Regions from separate parts of the Paracoccus sp. N5 genome, predicted to be linked through region 2. Evidence: riboswitches for the same ligand, from Rfam matches in the RefSeq annotation. Region 2 holds a riboswitch; the other holds the start of a gene.

Region 1 (11,321 bases), 1.4 Mb from region 2:
TGGGCGTGGCGCAGATGACCGGGCGCGGGCTCGAGCAGCGCATGTCGCCCTGCCTGGTGCCCGCCGACAGCCCGCTGGGCCAGTTGCAGGGCGGCACCAACATGGTGGTGATCGAGGGCGACTCGGTCGGCCAGATCGTGCTGCGCGGCGCCGGCGCCGGCGAGGGCCCGACCGCCAGCGCGGTCATGTCCGACGTGGTCGAGATCGCGCGCGGCGTGCGCATGCCGAGCTTCGGCCAGCCGGCCTCGGCGCTGGCCCGGCCGCAACCGGCGCGGACTGCCGTGCCCGCCGCCTATTACATCCGGCTGGCGCTGACCGACAAGCCGGGGGCGCTGGCCAAGGTCGCCTCGGTGCTGGGGGATAGCGGCATCTCGATCGACCGGATGCGGCAATACGGCCATCAGCAGACCGCCGGCGTCGCCCCGGTGCTGATCGTGACCCACAAGACCACGCCCGAGGCCATCGACCATGCCATCGGGGCGCTGCCGAAGACCGGCGTCATCGCCGGCGAGCCGGTGGAGCTGCGCATCGAGGAGGTCTGAGCCGCGGGTCTGGGTATCTGGAAAACGGAAACGTGACCGGCGCCGTGCCCCCTGGGTGCGGCGTCTGTCTTTTCAGGCGAGAGATCGGCAGCAGCGGTGGCCTTCGGTCACGGCCGGTTCGGGTATTTGGGAAACAGAGAAAGCCGCAGGTCAGCTGGCCGAGAGGTGACGCAGCCCGTGGGTCACGTCGGCACGCACGGCAAGCCGCAGGCCGGGTTCGTCGCCGGCGCGCAGCGAGGCCAGGATCATGCGGTGGTGGCGCGGCGGCTCGTGGCGCTTGACCCGGCCATAGAGCGCCCGCATCGTCGGGCCGAGCTGCAGCCAGACCGTCTCGACGATGGCCAGCATCGCCGGCGCCTGCGCGCGCAGGTAGAGGATGCGGTGGAATTCCAGGTTGGTGCGGATATAGGTGACGCCGTCATGGCTTTCGGCCGCCTCGCCGATGGCGGCGTTGATCACCGCCATGCGCTCGATCAGCGCCTGGTGGGCGCGGGGCAGCGCCCGGGCGGCAAGTTCGGGCTCGATGAGGCCGCGCAGGGCGGCGAGTTCCTCGATGCGCTCGACCGAGAGCTCCGGCGTGGTGATCCGGCCCGAGGAGGAAAGCGTCAGCGCCCCCTCGGCGACCAGGCGCCGCACCGCCTCGCGCGCGGGGGTCATCGAGACACGATGTTCGGCCGCGATGCCGCGCAGCGTCATCGGCAGGCCGGGCGGCAGTTCGCCCAGCATGATGCGCTGGCGAAGGTTGCGATAAAGCCGCTCATGCGCGGCGGTTTCCGAATTGCGCGTCACTGTCATGCCATCTCTGTGATCACAAATGCGCGCGGCGTCAATCCGTCAGATGCGGAAACGCCAGGCCAGCAGTTCGTGGCCGTGGCGGCGCAGCCAGGCGCGGTGGCGGGCATGGCCGGGCAGCAGCCGTTCCGTCGCGGCCCAGAAGGCGGGCGAGTGGTCCATATGCGCCAGATGCGCGACCTCATGCGCGGCGACATAGTCCAGCACCTCGGGCGGCGCCATGGCCAGGCGCCAGGAAAACATCAGCCGGCCGTCATGGGTGCAGCTGCCCCAGCGCGAGCGGGTGTCGCGCAGCGCCAGCGCCCGGAACGGCCGCCCCAGCCGGGCGGCGTGGCGGTCGCAGGCGGCGATCAGCCGCATCTGCGCGAGATGCTTGAGCCAGGCCTCGACGACCACCCCGGGCGGGCGGCCCTGCGGCACCAGCAGCAGGTCGGCGGTCAGTTCGACGCGGCGGGTCTCGGCCGGGCGGATCAGGCGCGGCACGCCCTCGACGGGCAGCTGGACGCCATGCGCGACCGGTTGCAGCGCCGGCATGTCGGCACGGACCTGGCGCAGCCATTCGGCCCGCGACTCGGCAAAGGCCTGGCCGTCGCGCAGGCTGGCGCGGCTGGGCAGGGTCAGCACTACCTCGCCCCCCGCCCGCGCCACGCGCAGCGTCATGCGCCGCGCCCGGGACGAGCGGCGCAGCGTCACCGGGATGTCGCCGCCGACCCAAATCCTGTCCTTGCCTGCCTGCATCTTGCGGTGCCCTGCCTTTCGGCCCATATCTCCACCGCGCCGCCGTCCCGACGCAAGGGGAAAAGCCTTTGACAGCCCCGCGCGGCTATGGCAGGGGACAGCGGATTTACCTGAACGCGGCAGAAAGAGAATACCATGCCCAAAGAGGAATGGGGCACGAAACGCCTTTGCCCCCATTGCGCCACGCGCTTCTACGACCTGACGAACGACCCGATGACCTGCCCGGCCTGCGGCGCCTCTTTCACGGCGGAAAGCCTGACGAATGGCCGCTCGCGCTCGCTGATCTCGGAAAAGACCGCCGCGCGCGACGAGGATCAGACCGATCTCGTCGATGACGAGGATCTGGACGACGACGCCGATTCCGGGGATCTGGACGACGATCTGCTGGACGACGACGATGACGACGGCGACGTGTCGCTGGACGACATCGCCGACGTGGCCGACACGGACGACGAATAGGCCGCGGCCTGCGGTGATCGCCCCGGCCGGCCCCTTGCCGCGCCGGGGCTTTTTCGTGAACGGGAGGAGGCCATGCGCATCATCGACCGCCAGGCCATGCGGGCCATCCTGCTGACGCCCGAGGACCGGGTGCTGCTGATGCGCGTCGATTACGGCACCGGCGACTGGTGGATCACCCCGGGCGGCGGCGCCGAGCCCGGCGAGACGCCCGAGACGACGCTGCGCCGCGAATTGCGCGAGGAGCTGGGCTTCGCCCTGCCCGCCTTCGGCCCGCTGGTCTGGCGCCGCCGCTTTACCCTGCCCTTGCCGCAGGCGCGCTGGCGCCAGTCCGAGCATTACTTCCTGATCGAGACGCCCGAGTTCCGGCCCGCGGTGCAGGACGCGCCCGAGGCCGGCCTGATCCGCGAATTCCGCTGGTGGAGCCTGCCCGAGCTGCGCCACAGCCGCGAGAACCTGGCGCCGGCCGCGCTGGCGCGCATCGTGCTGGACTATCGCGAGGGCGGCCCGCCGCGCGAGCCGCCGGAGTTCGAAATCATCGAGGATTAGGCGTCAAGCCCCTGTAGGTGTCGTCGAAAAATTCCACCTCCAGCCGGGTGGCGCGGTGGAAGAAATCGCGCACCTGCTTGGCCTCGGCCGGGCCGGTGCGGTCCAGCTCGGCGCGCAGGAAACCCACGAAATCGCGGAAGAACGGATTGTCGTGCAGCGTGATCCATTCGGCATGGACGAAGTTTTCCGGCAGGGTTTCGGCCTGCATGGCCCAGTCGAGATAAAGCCCCTCGGCCACGTTCAGCACCGCCAGCACCGCCGGATAGGAGCGGGTCGCGGCGGCCTCGCGCATGATGGCCTGGAAGCCCTGCGTGGGCGCGCTGTCGGGAATGGCGGCGCGCTCGGCCTCCGAGACGCCCAGGGCGGCGAAGGCGCGCAGGAAATAGTCGTTCTCGTCGCCCGAGACCATGCCGGCGAAGCGGCCGAAGCGCAGCCGCGATTCGAAGCGGTCGGCGCTGGCGATGGCGGCGCCGAGCAGCGTCAGGAAAGCGTCGAGGAAACGGTGATCCTGCACGAGGTAGCGCGCCATGACCGCATCCTCGATGCGGCCGGCCAGCAGCTCGTGCACGAAGCGATGGCCGGTCGCGGCCTGCCAATCGGCGGCGCATTCGTCGCGCAGGGTTTCAAAGAAGGTCTGGGGCATCCTGCCCTCCTGGCTTGGGCGGGGCCGGGATGGCCCCGGGGTGGGGCCGGCATCAGGCAGGCGCACGGACTGGCCATCCCTTCGCCGGCATGATCCGGATCAGGTTCGAAGGGTCACCGCGCCGCGCGGGCCTTGGCCCTTGCCAGCGATCTCTCAGCCCCTTGCCGGGACTCCCCTTGGTCGGGACCACCCTAGCCGTCCCTGCCCCGGCTGTCACGTCCCCGACATGCCCGCGCGGCAGGCTTGGCCCGGCCGGGACGGCATTCCGGCTTGCAGCGGCGGGCGTTCTGTTATCTCGTTGCGCCAAGATGCGTCCGCGCGGCGCCGGACAGGACCGGAGACGATGACCACAGGCCCAGAGCCAAGCCCCCAGACCCCACCGCACCCCAGCCACGCGCCGCGCCAGACCGGGCTGCGCCTGCACAGGCCGCCGCTGGTGACCAATATCTCGGCCGCGCGCTGGCTCTTGCTGGCGATCGTCGCGGCCTCGATCTATTTCTTCCACGGCTTCCTGGTGCCGGTGCTGGCAGCGATGGTGATCGCGCTGGCCAGCTGGCCGCTGCGCGAGCGGGCGGTGGCGCGGGTCGGGCGCACCTGGGCCGCGACGGCGCTGGTGCTGGTGCTGGTCTGCTTCCTGGTCGTGCCCATCGCCATGGCGCTGATCTATGCCTTCCGCGAGCTGCGCGACTGGATCAGCTGGGCGATCATGGTCAATTCCACCGGCGCGCCGACGCCGGGCTGGATGGTCGAGCTGCCGCAGGTCGGCGACTGGCTGGACGAGAACTGGCGCACCTATATCGGCCGGCCCGGCGGCATTTCCGAGATCGTGCAGCTGGTCTCGGGCTCGAACATCGGCGCGATCTATCGCGGCGCGGTGACGGCGGGCTCGCTGGCGTTCCATCTGGCGCTGACGCTGCTCTTCATGCTGATCACGCTTTTCGTACTGTATCGCGACGGCGACAAGTTCGTGGCCCAGGTCGACCATATCGGCCGCCGCATCCTGCCCGACCGCTGGAGCCGGCTGTCGCGGGTGGTGCCGGCGACCATCAGCTCGACCGTGACCGGCATGACACTGATCGCCATCGGCGAGGGGGTGATCCTGGGCACGGCCTATTGGCTGGCCGGCGTGCCCTCGCCGGTGACCTTCGGGGTCATCACCGGCTTCATGGCGCTGATTCCGGGGGGCGCGCCTTTGTGCTTCACGCTGGTCTCGGCCTATCTGGTCGCCAGCGGCTCGCCCGTGCAGGGCGCGGCGCTGTTCATCTGGGGCACCTGCGAGCTGTTCGTCGTGGACAAGACCATCCGGCCGGTGCTGGTCGGCGGGCCGGTGAAGCTGCCCTTCCTGCCGACGTTCTTCGGCCTCGTCGGCGGGGTCAAGACCATGGGCATCGTCGGGCTGTTCGTCGGGCCGGTGCTGATGGCGCTGCTGGTCTCGATCTGGCGCGAATGGCAGCGCGAGGTGACCGAGGACGAGGCTCGCCGCGCCGGATTGCTGGCCGAGACCCGCTAGGCGCAGGTGACGGCACATGAAAAAAGGCGGGGCGCGCAGCGATGCGCGCCCCGCCTTTTTTCGTTTCGTCGTGCGCCGCTCAGTTCGCCGGCACGGCCGGTTCCTGCTGCGGCGGGCTCGACAGCGCCTCGGGCATCGGCGTCAGCGTGACGCCGGAGCTCGCGCCCAGCGGCTCGCCCTCGCGCGTGGTCTCGGTCGGGGCGACCGTGTCCTCGGCGGCGGTGTCGGTCTCCGGCTCGGCCGAGGCCGAGGGCACGGCCGGGGCCGGGGTCGGCACCGGGTTGGCGCGGTCGGCCCCGTCGTTGCGCAGATAGTCGAAGAACTCGCCCTCGGGCTTGATCACCAGCGAGCTGTTCTCGCCCTTCAGCGCCCGCTCATAGGAGGTCATGGAGCGGGTGAAGGCAAAGAACTCGGGATCGCGGCCGAAGGCATCGGCATAGATGGCGTTGCGGCGGGCGTCGGCCTCGCCGCGGACCACCTCGGCCCGCTTGCGCGCCTCCGAGGTCAGCTCGACCACGGTGCGGTCGGCGGCGGCACGGACGCGCTGCGCGGCCTCGCCGCCGCGGGCGATCTCGTCGGCGGCCTCGCGCTCGCGCTCGGCCCGCATCCGGGCATAGGTCGCGGTCAGGTTCTGCTCGGGCAGGTCGGTGCGGGTCAGGCGCACGTCGATGACGCGGATCCCCAGCGCCTCGGCCTCGCCGCGCGCGCCGTCGCGGATGCGGTTCATCAGCGCGGTGCGGTCGTCCGACAGAACCGTGGTCGAAGGCACCGAGCCCAGCACGCGGCGGATCACGTCGTTGATGATCGAATCCAGCCGTTCCTGCGCGCGGGGCAGGCCGCGTCCCTCGGTCGCCTGATAGAGCTTCTGCGCGTCGAGCACCTGCCAGCGGGCAAAGGCATCGACCACCAGCCGGCGGTCGTCCAGCGGCGTGACCTCCATCGGCCGGGTCGGCAGGCCGAGGATGCGGGCGTCATAGCGCACCACGCTGTCGATGAAGGGCACCTTGATGCCGAGGCCGGGGTTCTCGCGCACCTCGACCACCTCGCCAAAGCGCAGCACCAGGGCCTTTTCGCGCACGTCGACGATATAGACCGAGGCCGCCACGATCACCGCGATGACGACCAGGAACGGCAGGACCAGGACAGAGATTGCACGGTTCATCACTGGTTCCCCCCGTTGTTGGTGCCGTTGTTGCTGCCGGCATTGCCGGTGGCGCCGCTGCGCAGCTGGTCGAGCGGCAGATAGGGCACGACGCCCTGCCCGGCCTCGCCGTCGATGATGACCTTGTTCGCCTGGCCCAGAACTTTCTCCATGGTTTCCAGATACATCCGGCGCCGCGTCACCTCGGGCGCCTTGACATATTCGTCATAGACCGAGTTGAAGCGCGCGGCCTCGCCCTCGGCATTGTTCACGGCCTCGGCGCGATAGGCCTCGGCGCGTTCGACCACGGCGGCGGCTTCGCCGCGCGCATTGGCCAGCACCCGGTTGGCATAGGCGTCGGCCTCTTTCTCCAGCCGGTCGCGTTCCTGCTGGGCGGCCTGCACCTCGCGGAAGCTGTCGATCACCTCGCGCGGCGGGTCGGCGCGGGCCAGGTTCACCCGGACGATGTTGACGCCGGAGTCATAGGAATCCAGCGTGCCCTGCGCAGCGCGCTCCAGCTCGGCCCGGATCTGCTCGCGGTCGCGGTTCAGGATCGGCGCCAGTTCCGAGCGCGCCACGATGTCGCGCATGGCCGATTCCGCCACGGCGCGGATGGTGTCGTCGGGATCGGCGAGGTTGAACAGGAATTTCTCGGGGTCCGAGACGTTCCAGACCACCTGGTATTGCATGTCGACGATGTTCTGGTCGCGGGTCAGCATCAGCCCGCTGTCGTTCGGCCCGGCCTGGCCGGTGCCGATTTCCGTCACCCGCTCGCCCGAGACCTGGACCAGTTCCTTGGTCACCACCGGCCAGGGCGCGAAGTTCAGGCCCGGATCACCCAGCGCATAGGGCCGGCCGAACAGCAGCTCGACCGAGCGCTGGCCCTCGTCCACGGTGTAGAAGCTGGTGAAGGCCCAAAGCGCGGCCACGGCCAGCGCACCGATGCCCCAGGTGCCGCGGCTCATCTGGAACTGCGGGCCGGGACGGCGCGGCCCGGTGCCGCGCGGGCTACCGCCGCCGCCCTTGCCGCCCATCAGCACGCGCAGCTTGTCCTGCCCCTTGCGGACCAGCTCCTCGATCTCGGGGATCTGCTCGCCCCGGCGCGGACCCTGCGGGCGGTCGTCGCGGCCGCCTTGGTTGTTGCCTCCGGCATTGCCCCAGGGGCGCGGACCGCCCTTCTGGTCGTCCCCCTGCGGCGGCTGCCTGCCGCCCTTGCCGTCATCTCCGCCGCCGCCGCCCCAGGGGCCTTGTCCCGCCATCCGTCTCGTGCCTCGCTCTTTTGTGTCTTCCCGTTGGAAACTGGTGCCTTCGGTCGAAAAATCAAGCCGATGCGTCGGCTTTGTCGGAATTGTCATCGCCCACGCGCCGCGTGGGCTTGCGCATGGTCACCAGCTCCTCGGCCAGGGTCGGGTGCACGGCGATCGCCGCGTCGAAATCGGCCTTGGTGGCGCCCATGCCCATGGGGATCGCGACCATCTGGATCATCTCGCCGGCCTCGGGCCCGAAGATGTGGCAGCCCAGCACCTTGTCGGTCTCGGCATCGACGATCAGCTTCATCGTTGCCCGCGCGTCCGAGCCCGCGAAAAGCGAGCGCATCGGCCGGAAGCTGGCGACATAGACCAGCGCCGGGCCGCGCTCGGCGGCTTCCTCTTCGGTCAGCCCGATCGTCGCCAGCTCATGCGGGCGGGTATAGACGGCGCTGGCGACCAGGCCGTGATCGACCTTGCGGGGCTTGGCGCCAAAGACGGTGTCGGCGAAGCTGTGGCCCTCGCGGATCGCGACCGGGGTCAGGTTTACCCGGTCCGTCACATCGCCCACGGCATAGATCGAGGGCACCGCGCTTTGCGACCATTCGTCCACGACGATCTCGCCCTTGCGGCCCAGCTTGACGCCGGCCTCTTCCAGCCCCAGGCCCTTGGTATAGGGCGCGCGGCCGGTGGCGAAGATCACCGCGTCGAAGACTGCGCTGCTGCCATCGGCGAAATCGACCCGGCGCGCCTCGCCCTCGGCCGTCAGCCGGACCGGGTTGCTTTCCAGCCGCAGGTCGACGCCGATCATGCGCAGCTGCTCGGTGGCATGGCGGCGCATCTCGCCGTCGAAGCCGCGCAGCACCGCGTCGCCGCGATAGGAGAGCGTGGTCTGGCAGCCCAGGCCCTGCAGGATGGTGGCGAATTCGCAGGCGATGAAGCCGCCGCCCACCACCAGCACCCGGCCCGGCAGCTGCTCCAGCAGGAACAGGTCGTCCGAGATCAGCCCCAGCTCTTCGCCCTCGATGCCGGGCAGCGAGGGCCGGCCGCCGACCGCGATCAGGATATGCTTGGCGGTCAGGCGCTGGCCGTCGGCCAGTTCCACGGTATGCGCATCGGCCAGCCGGGCGCGGCTCTTGTGGATGTCCACGTTCGCGGCCGCCAGCCCGCCGGTATAGGCGCCTTCCAGCCGGGTCAGCTCGGCATCCAGCTTGTGGCGGAACATGGTCCAGTCGAAGGGGCCGGCGCCGGCGGTCTGCCAGCCATAGCCGCGCGCCTCGGCGGCATGGGCCTCGGCCTGGCTGGCGAAGATCATCAGCTTCTTCGGCACGCAGCCGCGGATGACGCAGGTGCCGCCCATGCGGCTTTCCTCGGCCAGGCCGACGCGGGCGCCGTATTCGCTGGCCGCGATGCGCGCCGCGCGCACCCCGCCCGAGCCGCCGCCGATGACGAACAGGTCATAGTCGAAAGTCATTCGATATCCTCACGCAGCAGTTCCACGACCGAGCCGTCGGGACAGCCGATGATCGCAAGCTGGCAGATATTCAGGAACAGCCCGTGTTCAACCACCCCGGCGATGGCCGAGAGCCGCCGCGCCAGCGCCTGCGGGTCCGGGATCGCTTCCAGCGCGAGATCGAGGATGTAATTGCCCTCGTCCGTCAGCAGGGTTTCACCGTCGCGCTTGCGCAGCAGGATCGGGCGATGCGTCAGCCCCAGGTCGTCCAGCGCGCGCTGGATCTGCGTCCGGGTGGTCTGCCAGCCGAAGGGAATCACCTCGACCGGCAGGTGGAAGGCGCCGAGCCGGTCCACGACCTTGCCCTGGTCCGCGATCACCACCATGCGGTCCGAGGCGGTGGCGACGATCTTTTCGCGCAGATGCGCGGCGCCGCCGCCCTTGATCAGGTTCAGGTCCGGGTCCACCTCGTCGGCGCCGTCGATGGTCAGGTCGAGCCAGCCGATGTCGTTCAGATCCTCGACCTTCAGGCCCAGCGAGGTCGCAAGCTCGGCCGTGGCCTTCGAGGTCGCGGCGCAGCGCAGTTCGAACCCCTCTTCGGCGACCCGCTGCGCCAGGCGACGCACGAAGATCGCGGCGGTCGAGCCGGTGCCCAGGCCCAGCCGCATGCCGGGCTGGACCAGCGCCACGGCGGCGCGCGCGGCGGCGTCCTTGGAAAGATCGGTCTGGGCGGGGTCGGTCATGGCGAAATCCTTGGCAGAGGCCCGTCGCGGGCGGTCGCGAACCTTATAGGACGAAAGCGCCTGCCTGGGCCATGGCCGGCGTCGATTTTCGCCCGCGACGAAACGCCGGGGCACGGGCGATTGCCTCGCGCGCGGGGCTGACCTAAACCTGCCCGCCATGAGGATACCCGACACATATGCCGTCATCATCACCGCCGCCGGCCGCGGCACCCGCGCGGGCCAGGGGCTGCCGAAGCAATGGCGCACGCTCTCCGGCCCCACGGTGCTGGCGCGCAGCATCGCCGCCTTCGCGGATTTCCCGCGCATCGTGGTGACGCTGGCGCCCGAGGACATGGCCCGCGGCGTGGCCGAGCTTTCCGGCCCGGTGACGCTGGTCGCCGGCGGTGCCACCCGCGCCGAAAGCGTGCGCGCGGCGCTGGAAAGCCTGTCCGGCAGCGGCATCACCCATGTGCTGATCCATGACGGCGCCCGGCCGCTGGTTTCCCCCGCGGTGATCGAGGCCGTGGTGCAGGCGCTGGCACAAGGCGCGCCCGCCGCCGCGCCCGCCCTGCCCGTCACCGATGCGCTGTGGCGGGCCGAGGGCGGCTTCGTGCAGGCCACCGCCCCGCGCGACGGGCTGATGCTCGCCCAGACCCCGCAGGGATTCGCGCTGGCGCCGATCCTGGCCGCGCATCGCGCCGGTCCGACCGACGCCGCCGACGACGTGGAACTGGCGATCCGCGCCGGCATCCCGGTCACGGTGACGCCCGGCGACGAGGACAATCTGAAACTGACCTATGGCGCCGATTTCAAGCGCGCGCGCCGGATTCTGGAGGGGACAATGGACATCCGCCTGGGCAACGGCTTCGACGTGCACGCCTTTACGACCGGCGATCATGTCTGGCTTTGCGGCGTGAAGATCGCGCATGACAAGGCGCTCCTGGGCCATTCCGACGCCGATGTGGGCATGCACGCGCTGACCGACGCGATCTATGGCGCGCTGGCGCAGGGCGACATCGGCCGGCATTTCCCGCCCTCGGACCCGCAGTGGAAGGGGGCCGAGAGCCATATCTTCCTGCGCCACGCCGCGGAACTGGCGCGGCAGATGGGCTATGAGATCTCGAATGCCGACGTGACGCTGATCTGCGAGCGGCCCAAGGTCGGCCCCCATGCCGGTGCCATGGCGCTGCGCCTGTCCGAGATCACCGGCGTCGAGTTCGACCGCATCAGCGTCAAGGCCACCACCTCGGAACGGCTGGGCTTCACCGGGCGCGAGGAAGGCATCGCCGCCATCGCCACCGCAACCCTGATCCGCAGGTGACGCCATGGAAAGACTGATCGCCACCGTCTTCGGCATCGGCCGGCTGAAGCCCGCGCCCGGCACCTGGGGCTCGGCCGCCGCCGTGGTGCTGGGGGTCGCGGCTTACGAATGGCTCTCGCCCTGGCTGGTGCCGGCGGGCTTCGTGCTGGCGACCGTGCTGGGCTTCTGGGCGGTGCCGAAGGTGCTGGCGGTCAGCGCCGACAAGGA
Region 2 (11,321 bases):
GATCTTGGGCGCCATGCCGAAGCCCAGCCACAGCGTCAGGATCGGCGCCAGGGCAAAGACCGGGATGGTCTGGCTGAAGGTCAGGATCGGCCGCAACACGCCGGTCAGCCGGTCCGAGAAGCCCATGGCGATGGCCAGCGCCGCGCCAAGCGCCGCGCCGAGGACAAAGCCCAGCACCACCTCGGCCAGGGTAAAGCCGGCGTGGCGGGTGATCTCGGCGCGGTTGAGCCACAGCGCCTCGGCCACGGCTTGGGGCGAGGGCAGCAGGAAGGGCGGCATCTGCGCCAGCCAGATCAGCCCCTGCCACAGGCAGAGCACGGTCAGGATCAGGGCGAGCGCGGTTCTCATGCCATCATCCCGCGCATCAACTCGGCCTGCAGCGCCAGCACCTCGGGCGCGTCGAAGGGCCGGGCGGCGGCTTCGGGCCGGGGCAGGGGCACCGGCCAGTCGGTCAGCCCGGTTTCGCGCAATAGCAGGATGCGGTCGCCCAGCCGGGCGGCCTCGGCCGGGTCATGCGTGACCAGCAGGATGCTGCGGCGGTGCAGCAGGCGGGCCGACAGGTCCTGCATCTGCGCCCGGGTGCGCGCATCCAGCGCCGAGAACGGCTCGTCCAGCAGCACCAGCGACCGGTCCTCGAACAGCGTGCGGGCCAGGGCGACGCGCTGGCGCTGGCCGCCGGACAGGTTCGCGGGCAGGTGATGGATGCGGTCGGCAAGGCCCACGGCCTCGATCAGATGCGCGGCGCGGGCGGCGGGGTCCAGGGGGGGCTCTGCCCCCCGCGAGACCGACCCCTCGACGGGGTCGGTCTCGCGCCCCCCGGGATATTTCGACAAGAAAGAAGCCGGGAGCGTGCCGCGCAGCCGGGCGCCCAGCGCGACATTGCCGGCGACGTCGAGCCAGGGGATCAGCCCCGGATCCTGCGCCATCAGCGCGACGGGGGCGTCCCGCGTGACCTCGCCCTGAAAGCGCGCGCCGGTTTCCAGCCCGGCGAGCAGGCGCAGGATGGTGGATTTGCCGACGCCCGAGGGGCCGAGCAGGCAGGTCCACCGGCCCGGCGCCACCGTCAGGTCAATGGGGGCGAACAGCGGCGTCTCGCCGACCCAGGCCTGTCCCCGCACCCGTGCCGTCATGCCCGGCCCAGATCCCAGAAGGCGGCCTCGAGCCGGGTTGCGGTGGCGAAGCGGTCCGTCAGCGCGTTCCAGCGCGGGCTGTCCTGCGGGGTGTCGCCCAGGCGCCTGCCGACCGCCGCGTCCAGCAGCGCGCCGGCGTCGCGGCAGGCCTGCTGGTATTCGGTGCCGGCATAGGTGTCGATCCAGGCGCGATAGGGCGTGTCCGGCGCGGCCTCGGCCGCAAGGCGCAGGCCGATCTCGCCATAGCCCAGCACGCAGGGCATCAGCGCCGCCAGCAGGTCGAGGAAATCGCCCGCGAGCCCGGCGTCGAGCACATAGCGGGTATAGGCGATGTTCGTCACCGCTTCGGGCGTCGCCAGCATCGCCGCCGTGTCGATCCCCGCCGCGGCGCAGGTCTGCACATGCAGCGCCATTTCGTGGTCGAGCAGCGTATGCACGGTGGCGGCGCAGGCCCGCATCTCGTCCAGATCGCCCGCCTTGACCACCGCCAACGCCCAGGCGCGGCTGAACTGGATCAGGAACAGATAGTCCTGCACCAGATAGGCGAGGTATTCCGCGCGCGGCAGGCTGCCGTCGCGCATGCCCTCGACGAAGCCGTGGCGGGTATAGGCGTCCCAGTCGGGCGCGGCCGCGCGCAGCCGGGCGAAGCTTTCACCGTAGCTCATGGCGCCCCCACATCCATCGCCAGGTCCGAGACCGGCAGCACGCTGTCCACCAGCCCGGCATCCTTGAGGAACTGCTCGAACCGCGCATAGCGGCCCTGGTCCAGCGCCGCCGGCGATTGCGAAAAGCGCGGCAGGGTTTCCTTCCAAGCCTCGGCGTTGAGCTCGTCCCCGAGATCGGGGGCGGTGGCCGAGAACAGTTCCCAGGCCTCGTCCGGGTGGTTGACCATATATTGCGCGCCGCGCTCGACCGCATGCAGCAGGCGGGTGGTGCGGTCCTTGTCCATGGTCTGCGGATTGGCGACGAAGATCAGCTCGTCATAGGTCGGCACGCCGCTTTCCTCGACAAAGAAGCAGCGACCCTCGGCGCCTTCCAGCCGCATCTGCGTCAGCTCGAAATTGCGATAGGCGCCGATGGTGGCATCGACCTGGCCGGCGATCAGCGCCGGCGACAGCGACCAGTTGACGTTGACCATCTCGACGTCAGCCATGGTCAGGCCGGCGGTCTTGAGGATCTGGCCGACCAGCGCATCCTCGACCCCCGAGACCGAATAGCCGATCTTCTTGCCCTTGAGGTCCGCAAGCTGCTGCACCGGCCCGTCGGCCTTGACCATCAGACAGTTCAGGGGCGTCGCGACCAGGGTGCCGACGCGCTTCAGCGGCAGGCCCTCATGCACCTGCAGGTGTAGCTGCGGCTGGTAGCTGATGGCGTAATCGGCCTTGCCCGCCGCGACCAGCTTGGGCGGGTCCGAGGGATCGGCGGGGGCGACGACCTCGACCTCCAGCCCCGCGTCGGCGAAGAAGCCCTTTTCCTGGGCGACGATGATCGGGGCATGGTCGGGGTTCACGAACCAGTCCAGCATCAGCGTCACCTTGTCGGCGGCAAGGACGGGTTGCGCCAGCAGGGCCAGCGCGGCGGCGGCAAGGGGCAGGTGCTTCAAGTCTCGTCTCCCAGGGCTAGAAGGGTGATCTCGCCGTCCCAGCGGCGCGAAAGGGCGTCGGCGGCACGCCATGAGCGCAGCCCCGAGCGGCAGGCCAGCACCGCGCGCTGGCCGGGTTCGGGCAGCGGGCCGATCGGGCCATAGCCGGGCATGCGCAGCGCCTTGGGCGTGGCCTTGCGCGGCGCCTCGTCCTTGGGGCGCAGGTCGACGACCAGGTCGCCCGGGCGGATGTCCTGCCGGGCGATGAAGCGGGGCCCCGGGCTTTCCGGCGCGCCGTCAAAGCGGAATTGCGTGAAACGGCCATTGTCCAGGCGGATGAACTCGCCCAGGGGCGAGGGCGTGGTGCCCAGAAGCAGCCGCAGCGCCATCTGCGCCTGCAGGCAGCCGAGCAGGCCGACCACCGGCCCCAGCACGCCCGCCGTGGCGCAGGTCTGGCCGCTGTCGGGCGGGTCGGGGAACAGCGCCCGCAGGCTGGGGGCGCCGCCTTGGCCGGGATCGCCGCAGAAGCCGCCGACATAGCCCGCCATCCCCAGCGCCGAGGCCGAGATCAGCGGCTTGCCCACGGCAAGGCAGGCGTCGGACAGCGTATAGCTGGCCGCGTAGCTGTCGGCGCAGTCCAGCACCACATCGGCCGCGGCGACCAGCGCCGGCGCATTGGCCGGGGTCAGCGCCTCGCGCCGGCCCTCGAGCAGGACCCCCGGGTTCAGCCGCGTCACCGCCAGCGCCGCGGCCTGCACCTTGGGCCGGCCCAGATCCTTCATGCGATAGAGCGGCTGGCGGTGCAGGTTGGTTTCCTCGACCGTGTCGGGGTCCATCAGCGTGATGCGGCCGATGCCGGCACCTGCCAGATATTGCAGCACCGGCACGCCCAGGCCCCCGGCACCGACGACCAGGACATGGGCGGCTTCGATGCGCTCCTGCCCCTCGGCGCCGACTTCGGGCAGGACCATCTGGCGCAGATAGCGGCTCATGCCGTCGCCGCCAGCCATTCGCGGATGCGCGCCTCGGGGTCGGGGTTCAGCGTGATGTCGGTCACCGCCGAGGCCAGGTCGGCGCCGGCCGCGAAGGCTTCGCGGGCGCGTTCCGGGGTGACGCCGCCGATGGCGACCAGGGGCGTGGCGCCGACCAGCTTGCGCCATTCCCGCACCCGGTCCAGGCCCTGCTGTTCCCATTTCATCTTCTTCAGGATCGTCGGCCAGACCGGGCCCAGGGCGACGTAATCGGGCGCCAGCGCCAGCGCCCGGTCCAGCTCGGCATGGTCATGGGTCGAGATCCCCAGCCGCATGCCGGCGCGGCGGATGGCGGCGATGTCGGCCGTGTCCAGATCCTCCTGCCCCAGGTGGATGAAATCGCAGCCCAGTTCGATGGCGGCCTGCCAGTGGTCGTTCACGACCAGCGTGGCGCCATGTTCGCGGCACAGCTCCTGCGCCAGCGCCAGCTCGCCCAGCAGGCGCGCGGCGGGCTGGTCCTTGATGCGGATCTGCACCAGCTTGACGCCGAGGGGCAGGGCGCGGCGCAGCCAGGCGGCGCTGTCGAAGATCGGGTAGAAACGCGGCAATCTCATCCCAGCACCGCCATGCCGAACAGCGGGGTCGAGGGCGCGGCCATGTCGCGCGCCTCGATGGGATTGGCGCCAGCCGCCAGCCGGCCGGCCTCGATCGCCAGCGCCATGGCGCGGGCCATGGCCACTGGGTCGCCGGCCTTGGCGACGGCGGTGTTCAGCAGCACCGCGTCATAGCCCAGTTCCATCGCCTGCGCCGCATGGCTGGGCAGGCCGATGCCCGCGTCCACCACCAGCGCCACGTCCGGGAAATGCGCGCGCAGGCTGCGCAGCCCATAGGGGTTGTTCAGCCCGCGGCCCGAGCCAATGGGCGCGCCCCAGGGCATCAGCACCTCGCAGCCCGCGTCCAGCAGCCGGCCGCAGACCGACAGGTCCTCGGTGCAATAGGGAAAGACCTGGAAGCCGTCGTCCGACAGGATCCGCGCCGCCTCGACCAAGGCGATCACGTCGGGGCAAAGCGTGTCGTCGTCGCGGATGACCTCCAGCTTGATCCAGGGAGTCCCGAACAGTTCGCGCGCCATCTGGGCGGTGGTCACCGCCTCGCGCACGGAATGGCAGCCGGCGGTGTTGGGCAGGACCGGGACATTCAATCCCTTGATGAGATTGTGGAAATCCTGGCCCGCCCCGCCCTCGCGGCGCAAGCTGACCGTGGCGATGCCGGCGCCCGAGGCGCGGAAGGCCTCGGCCATGATCGCGGGCGAGGGGTAAAGCGCCGTGCCCAGCATCAGCGGGCTTTCGACATGGGTTCCGTAGAATCGCGGCATCTCAGCCCCCCTGCATCGGCGCCACGACTTCCAGCGCGTCGCCATCCTTCAACCTGGTCCCGGCGCGGGCGGCGGCGGGCAGGAAGGCGCCGTTCAGCGCCGTGGCGACCTTGGCCGCGCCCAGGCCGATTTCTTGCAGCGCATCCTGGACCGAGGGTCCGGCAAGGCTGCGGCTTTCGCCGTTAAGGGTGATTTTCATCCATGAACTCCGGTATCTGGCCGTCCAGCAGGTGGTCGGCAGCCATGCGGGCCACGGCGGGGGCCAGAAGATAGCCGTGGCGATAGAGGCCGTTGGCAAACAGCGTGCTTCCGCGCCGCCGCAGCCGCGGCAGGTTGTCGGGGAAGGCCGGGCGAGCGTCCGAACCGAGTTCAAGGATCTCGGCCTCGGCAAAGCCCGGATGCAGCGCATAGGCGGCCGACAGCATCTCGACCGCCGAGCGGGCGGTGACGCGATATTTGCCGCCGGTTTCCAGCATCGTGGCGCCGATCATGTATACGCCGTCTCCCCTTGGAACAAGATATAGGGGGATGCGCGGGTGCAGCAGGCGGATGGTGCGGGTCAACTGGACCTCGGGGCAGCGGATCACCAGCATCTCGCCCCGCACGCCGCGCAGGTCGGGCAAGGCGTCGCGGGCGGCAAAGCCGCGGGCGTCCACGGTCAGGCCGCTCGGCTCGCCTTCGGTCTCGATGGTCACGCCGGCAGCGGCCAGCCGGTCGCGCAGCGCCATGAGGGCGGCGCGGGGGTTCAGATGCGCCTCGCTTTCGAAGAACAACCCGCGCGCGAAACGGCCCTGCAACTCGGGCTCCAGCGCGGCGATGGCGTCGGCGTTGACCGGGCGATGCGCCTCTGTCATCCGGGCAAAGCGGTCCAGTTCCGCCCGGTCGCGCGAGGGGGCAAGCACCAGCGTGCCGCGCCGGACGACCTCGGCGCCATGCGCCTGCCACCAGTCGGCGGCGTCGAGACCCAGGCGCAGGACCACCGGCTCGGCGCTTTCGGCCTCGCACCAGGGGGCCAGCATGCCGCCGGCGCGCCAGCTGCAAGCCTGCGCGCCAGGCTTGCCGGCAGGATCGATGATGCGCGGGGTGATGCCGCGATCCAGCAGGGTCGAGGCAATGGCCAACCCCATCACGCCGCTACCAAGAATTGTTATCTGGGTCATTCAGCGCCCCACATCTTGTAGAAGTGATGCACCGGCCCATGGCCCAGCCCGATCCCCAGCCCGTCGGCGGCGCCGATGGCGCCTTGCAGCCAGCCATGGGCGCGGGTGATCGCATCGGGCAGGTCCAGCCCCAGCGCCAGCCCCGCCGCGATGGCCGAGGACAGCGAGCAGCCGGTGCCATGGGTATTGCGGGTTTGCTGGCGCGGCGCCGACAGCGGAAAGCCCTGCGGCCCGACCAGCAGGTCGGTGCAGGTTTCGCCCTCGGCATGGCCGCCCTTCATCAGCACATGGCCCGCGCCCAGGGCACGCAGCGCCTCGCCCTGTTCGGCCATCTCCGCGGGCGTGCCGGCCGGGGCGCGGCCCAGCAGCCGGGCGGCCTCGGGCAGGTTCGGGGTCAGGACGGTCGCCAGCGGCAGCAGCCGGTCGCGCAGCGCCTGGACCGCCGCGTCGGGCAGCAGCGCGTCGCCGGATTTCGCCACCATGACCGGGTCCAGCACCACCGGGACCGGATCGGCCTGCAGCGCGATGCGCAGCCGGTCCGCGACGGCTGTGATCACATCCGGGCCGCCGACCATGCCGATCTTGATCGCGCGCACGTCCAGATCGCCGAAAACCGCGTCGATCTGCGCCGCGACCATGGCGGGCGAGACCGCCTCGACCGCGGCGACGGTGCGGGTGTTCTGGGCGGTGATGGCTGTGATCACGGACGCGCCATAGACCCCCAGCGCCGAGAAGGTCTTGAGGTCGGCCTGGATGCCGGCGCCGCCGCCGCTGTCCGAGCCGGCGATGGTCAGCGCGATGCGAGCTGGTCCCGCCATGATCCGCCTTTCATTGTCCGGTCGAGGCGGCGGAGAGGGGGGTGGCGGCTGATGTGGTCTGCGTGCCGCGACACTCTACCCTTCCCTCCGCCGGTATGAGCCGGATCAGGTTCGATGGGTCGGTGCCTGGCACCTCTCAGCCCCGTTCGGGGCACCCCAAGTGTATGAGTCGTGGGCGGGACACTAGGGCCGGCGCGCGGCTTTGGCAAGCTCAGTCGCGGGCGAACAGGTCGCGGGTGTAAACCTTGTCCTGCACGTCGGCCAGTTCGGGCGCCTGGCGGTTGGCGATGATCAGGTCGGCCTGGGCCTTGAAGGCGCCGAGGTCGCGCACCACCGGGCTGTTGAAGAAATGGTCCTGTTCCAGCACCGGCTCGTAGACGATGCAGGGGATGCCTTTGGCCTTGATCCGCTTCATGATGCCCTGGATCGAGCTGTCGCGGAAATTGTCCGAGCCGGATTTCATCACCAGCCGATAGACGCCGACCAGCTTCGGACGGCGGGCGATGATTTCCTCGGCGATGAAATCCTTGCGGGTGCGGTTGCTGTCCACCACCGCGGCGATCAGGCTTTGCGGCACCTGATCGTAGTTCGCCAGCAATTGCTTGGTATCCTTGGGCAGGCAATAGCCGCCATAGCCGAAGCTGGGATTGTTGTACTGATCGCCGATCCGCGGGTCGAGGCCGACGCCCTCGATGATCTCGCGCGTGTTCAGCCCGCGGGCGACGGCATAGCTGTCGAGCTCGTTGAAATAGGCCACGCGCATGGCAAGATAGGTGTTCGAGAACAGCTTGATCGCCTCGGCCTCGGTCGAGCCGGTGAACAGCACCGGCATGTCCTTGCGGATCGCGCCTTGGGCCAGCAGGTCGGCCAGCCGATGCGCGGCCGGGCCGTGGTCGCCCACCACGATGCGCGACGGGTGCAGGTTGTCCTGCAACGCCCGGCCTTCGCGCAGGAATTCGGGCGAGAACAGGATGCCGTCATGGCCGGTCTCGTCGCGCATGCGCTGGGTGAAGCCGACCGGGACCGTGGACTTGATGACGATGGTCGCCTGCGGCGCGTGCTGGCGGGCCAGCGCGATCACGCTTTCCACGCTGGAAGTGTCGAAGCGGTTCGAGCGCGGGTCGTAATTCGTCGGCGTGGCGACGATGACGAATTCGGCGCCGGCCATGGCCTCGGCCGGGTCGGTGGTGGCGCGCAGCTGCAGCGGCTTTTCCGCCAGCCACCGGCTGATCTCGGCATCCTCGATGGGCGAGCGGCGGGCGTTCACCTGGGCCACCCGCTCGGCGCTGATGTCCAGCGCCACCACCGCGTCGTGCTGCGCCAGCAGCACCGCGATCGACATGCCGACATAGCCCAGCCCAGCAACCGATATGGTCATGCGGTTTCCCCTTCCTGCGGTTTCCCCGCCTCTAGCACGGCTTGGCGCCCGGCAGAAGCGCGCCGGCTTGCCGGGCCGGCCGTGTTTCGGCACGATCCGGCCGGATGGCAAAGGAGGCCGGCGATGAAAAGCGTGATCTTCGACCTGGGGGCGGTGCTGATCGAATGGGATCCGGCGCTGGCCTTTGCCGATGTCTTCACCAGCCGCGCCGCGGCCGAGGCCTGGATGGCGCGCATCGGCTTCGACGGCTGGAACCGGTTGCAGGACGGCGGGCGCAGCTTTGCTAAGGGTCTCGAGGCCGCGCGCGAGGCGCATGGCGACGAGGCCCGGCATCTGGCGGGCTATCTGGCCGCCTTTCCGCTGACCATCGAAAAGACCGTGCCCGGCGCCTGGGAGATCGCCGAGGCGCTGCTGGCGCGGAATGTGCCGCTCTATGGCTTGACGAACTGGGCGGCCGAGACCTGGCCCCATGCGCTGGAAATCCATCCCCGGCTGGGCCAGCTGTTCCGCGACATCGTGGTTTCGGGGCGGGTCGGGGCGCTGAAGCCCGAGCCCGCGGTCTATCGCATCCTGATGGACCGCAACGGGCTGCGCCCCGAGGATTGCATCTTCATCGACGACAACCCGGACAACGTCGAGGGCGCCCGGGCGCTGGGCATCGACGGCATCCATTTCACCGGCGCCGACGCCCTGGGCCAGGCGCTGGCGCGGCGCGGGCTGTTCTGACGCGATCGTGACGGCGGCCGTCAGCCAATTGTAAGCTGGAGCGCGTTAGGAGGGCACGCCCGAACTGACCTAGGATGCCAGCTTGCCTCTTGTCGTGACCCTGTCCTCGATCCCGCCGCGCTTTGCCGGGCTGGGACCCACCCTGAAATCGCTGCTGAAACAGAAGGTTCGCCCCGACGAGGTGCGGCTTTACCTGCCGCGCCGCTATCGCCGCTTTCCCGACTGGGACGGCAGCCTGCCGGCGGTGCCCGAGGGCGTGCGCATCGTCACGGTCGAGGACGACCTGGGCCCGGCGACCAAGATCCTGCCGGCGGTGCGGGATTTTCGCGGGCAGGATTGCGAATTGCTGCTCTGCGACGACGACCGGCTTTATGATCCGCTGTGGACCAGCCGCTTTCTGGCGGCGCGGCGCGCGCAGCCGGATTGCGTCATCGCCGAGGCCGGCGGATTCGTGCCCGGCCATGACGGCGGGCCCGAGCCGCGCGCGGTGCTGCGGCGCAAGGACTGGCGCTATCGCCTGCTGCGTGCGGCCTCGCTGGGGCTGGTCAAGCCGCATGCCTGGCTGCGCTCGGGCTACGTCGATGTGCTCAAGGGTTATGGCGGCGCCATGCTGCGGCCCGAATTCATGCCCGACAGCGCCTTCGACATCCCCGAACTGCTGTGGACGGTGGATGACCCCTGGCTCTCGGGCAACCTGGCGCTGAACGGCGTGCCGATCTGGCTGAATGCCGAGGGCCGGGTGCCGGGCGAGTGCCGGGTCGCGCGCTGCCATGCGCTTCTGGACTTTGCCTTGCAGGGCAAGGGCCGGGGCGAGGCCAATGGCGCCTGCTACGAATGGTTCCGGCAGAACCTGGGCATCTGGCCGGCCGGGCCTAGCCGACCATCTTCGCCGCCTGCTGCAATGCCAGCAGATAGCCGTTGACGCCGAAGCCGGCGATCACGCCCTCGGCGCGCAGGCTGACATAGGAATGGTGGCGGAAGCTCTCGCGCTTGTGCACGTTCGAGATATGCACCTCGAGCACCGGCCCGTCGAAGGTGTTAAGCGCGTCGAGGATCGCGACCGAGGTATGGGTGAAGGCGGCCGGGTTGATGACGATGGCCTGGGCCCGCAGCCGCGCCTCGTGAATCTTGTCGATGATCGCGCCTTCGTGGTTCGACTGGAAGAAGTCGATCTCCAGCCCCAGCTCGGCCCCCAGCGCCTTGCAGTCGCGCTCCACGTCGGCCAGCGTGGTGCTGCCATAGATCTCGGGCTGGCGCTGGCCCAGCAGGTTCAGGTTCGGGCCGTTCAGGACATAGACGGTGGGCATGGCAATCTCCGCGACGATGGGGGCAATCTAGCCCAGTTCGGCCAGAAAGATATAGCCGGCGCCATAGATCGTCTTGATCAGGCGCGGGTTCTTGGGATCCTCGCCCAGCTTGGTGCGCAGGCGCGAGATGCGCACGTCCATCGCCCGGTCGAAACTTTCCCCCGCCGTGCCGCCCAGCGTCTCCAGCATCTGCGCGCGCGAGATCAGCCGGCGCGGGTTGTCGAGAAACAGCCGCAAGACCTCGGCCTCGGCGTGGGAGATCGGCGTCTCGGCCCCCTCGGGCGAGGTCAGCGTGTAGCGGTCGAAATCCGCGGACCAGCCGGCAAAGCGGATCTGCTGGCGGCCGGGGCCGGCGTCGCGCTGCGGCTTGCGCAGCCGGGCGCGGATGCGGGCCACCACCTCGGCCGGCTCGAAGGGCTTGATGATATAGTCGTCGGCGCCCAGTTCGAGGCCGGTCACCCGATCCTGCACCTGCGCCCGGCCCGAGATGATGATGATCGCCGCGCCGGATTGGCTGGCCAGCCGGTGCACCAGCGCCAGCCCGTCGCGGTCGGGCAGGCCCAGGTCGATCAGGCAGGCATCGGGCTGGATGCGGCGCAGCGCCGCCTCGAATTCGGTGGCGCGGCCGAAGCCCAGGGTGCGGAAGCCCGCCTCCTCCAGCGCCGCGGACAGCAGGCGGCGGATCTCGGGCTCGTCGTCGAGGATGGCGATCAGGGGCGCGTCAGTCATCGGTTTCTGCCAGGGCCAGGGCCAGTTCGGTGTCGCCAAAGGGCTTGGTCAGCACCGTGCCGTCAAGCCCCGATCTGCCCGCATCGCCCGGCGGCAGCGCCGTCATCAGCACCAGCGGCAGGCCGCGGCCCCGCAGATCGGCGCC

What was found. A riboswitch is a leader RNA that binds a small molecule or an ion and turns the genes downstream of it on or off. The one in region 2 is predicted to bind thiamine pyrophosphate.
Region 1: it holds a riboswitch for thiamine pyrophosphate, as region 2 does, so the genes downstream of both, PARN5_RS22170 (TenA family protein) here and thiD (bifunctional hydroxymethylpyrimidine kinase/phosphomethylpyrimidine kinase) in region 2, are expected to answer to the same signal.

What each region holds. Positions count from the first base shown of each region.
Region 1 is NZ_AQUO01000001.1:2,738,998-2,750,318, reverse strand. It holds gene PARN5_RS0113895 (homoserine dehydrogenase) at 1-542, shown strand, start outside; gene PARN5_RS0113890 (GntR family transcriptional regulator) at 693-1,337, opposite strand; gene PARN5_RS0113885 (SprT family zinc-dependent metalloprotease) at 1,377-2,072, opposite strand; gene PARN5_RS0113880 (TIGR02300 family protein) at 2,208-2,531, shown strand; gene PARN5_RS0113875 (NUDIX domain-containing protein) at 2,604-3,077, shown strand; gene PARN5_RS22170 (TenA family protein) at 3,064-3,720, opposite strand; TPP riboswitch at 3,780-3,907, opposite strand; gene PARN5_RS0113865 (AI-2E family transporter) at 4,064-5,230, shown strand; gene PARN5_RS0113860 (protease modulator HflC) at 5,310-6,392, opposite strand; gene hflK (FtsH protease activity modulator HflK) at 6,392-7,630, opposite strand; gene gorA (glutathione-disulfide reductase) at 7,692-9,092, opposite strand; gene rpiA (ribose-5-phosphate isomerase RpiA) at 9,089-9,814, opposite strand; gene PARN5_RS0113840 (bifunctional 2-C-methyl-D-erythritol 4-phosphate cytidylyltransferase/2-C-methyl-D-erythritol 2,4-cyclodiphosphate synthase) at 9,972-11,114, shown strand; gene PARN5_RS0113835 (phosphatidylglycerophosphatase A) at 11,119-11,321, shown strand, end outside.
Region 2 is NZ_AQUO01000001.1:1,327,377-1,338,697, reverse strand. It holds gene PARN5_RS0106660 (ABC transporter permease) at 1-348, opposite strand, end outside; gene PARN5_RS0106655 (ABC transporter ATP-binding protein) at 345-1,130, opposite strand; gene PARN5_RS0106650 (TenA family protein) at 1,127-1,795, opposite strand; gene PARN5_RS0106645 (ABC transporter substrate-binding protein) at 1,792-2,733, opposite strand; gene PARN5_RS0106640 (HesA/MoeB/ThiF family protein) at 2,730-3,722, opposite strand; gene PARN5_RS0106635 (thiamine phosphate synthase) at 3,701-4,297, opposite strand; gene PARN5_RS0106630 (thiazole synthase) at 4,294-5,058, opposite strand; gene thiS (sulfur carrier protein ThiS) at 5,060-5,257, opposite strand; gene PARN5_RS0106620 (FAD-dependent oxidoreductase) at 5,241-6,218, opposite strand; gene thiD (bifunctional hydroxymethylpyrimidine kinase/phosphomethylpyrimidine kinase) at 6,215-7,036, opposite strand; TPP riboswitch at 7,102-7,205, opposite strand; gene PARN5_RS0106610 (nucleotide sugar dehydrogenase) at 7,248-8,414, opposite strand; gene PARN5_RS0106605 (HAD family phosphatase) at 8,538-9,140, shown strand; gene PARN5_RS0106600 (glycosyltransferase family 2 protein) at 9,223-10,062, shown strand; gene aroQ (type II 3-dehydroquinate dehydratase) at 10,013-10,447, opposite strand; gene PARN5_RS0106590 (response regulator transcription factor) at 10,475-11,176, opposite strand; gene PARN5_RS0106585 (PAS-domain containing protein) at 11,169-11,321, opposite strand, start outside.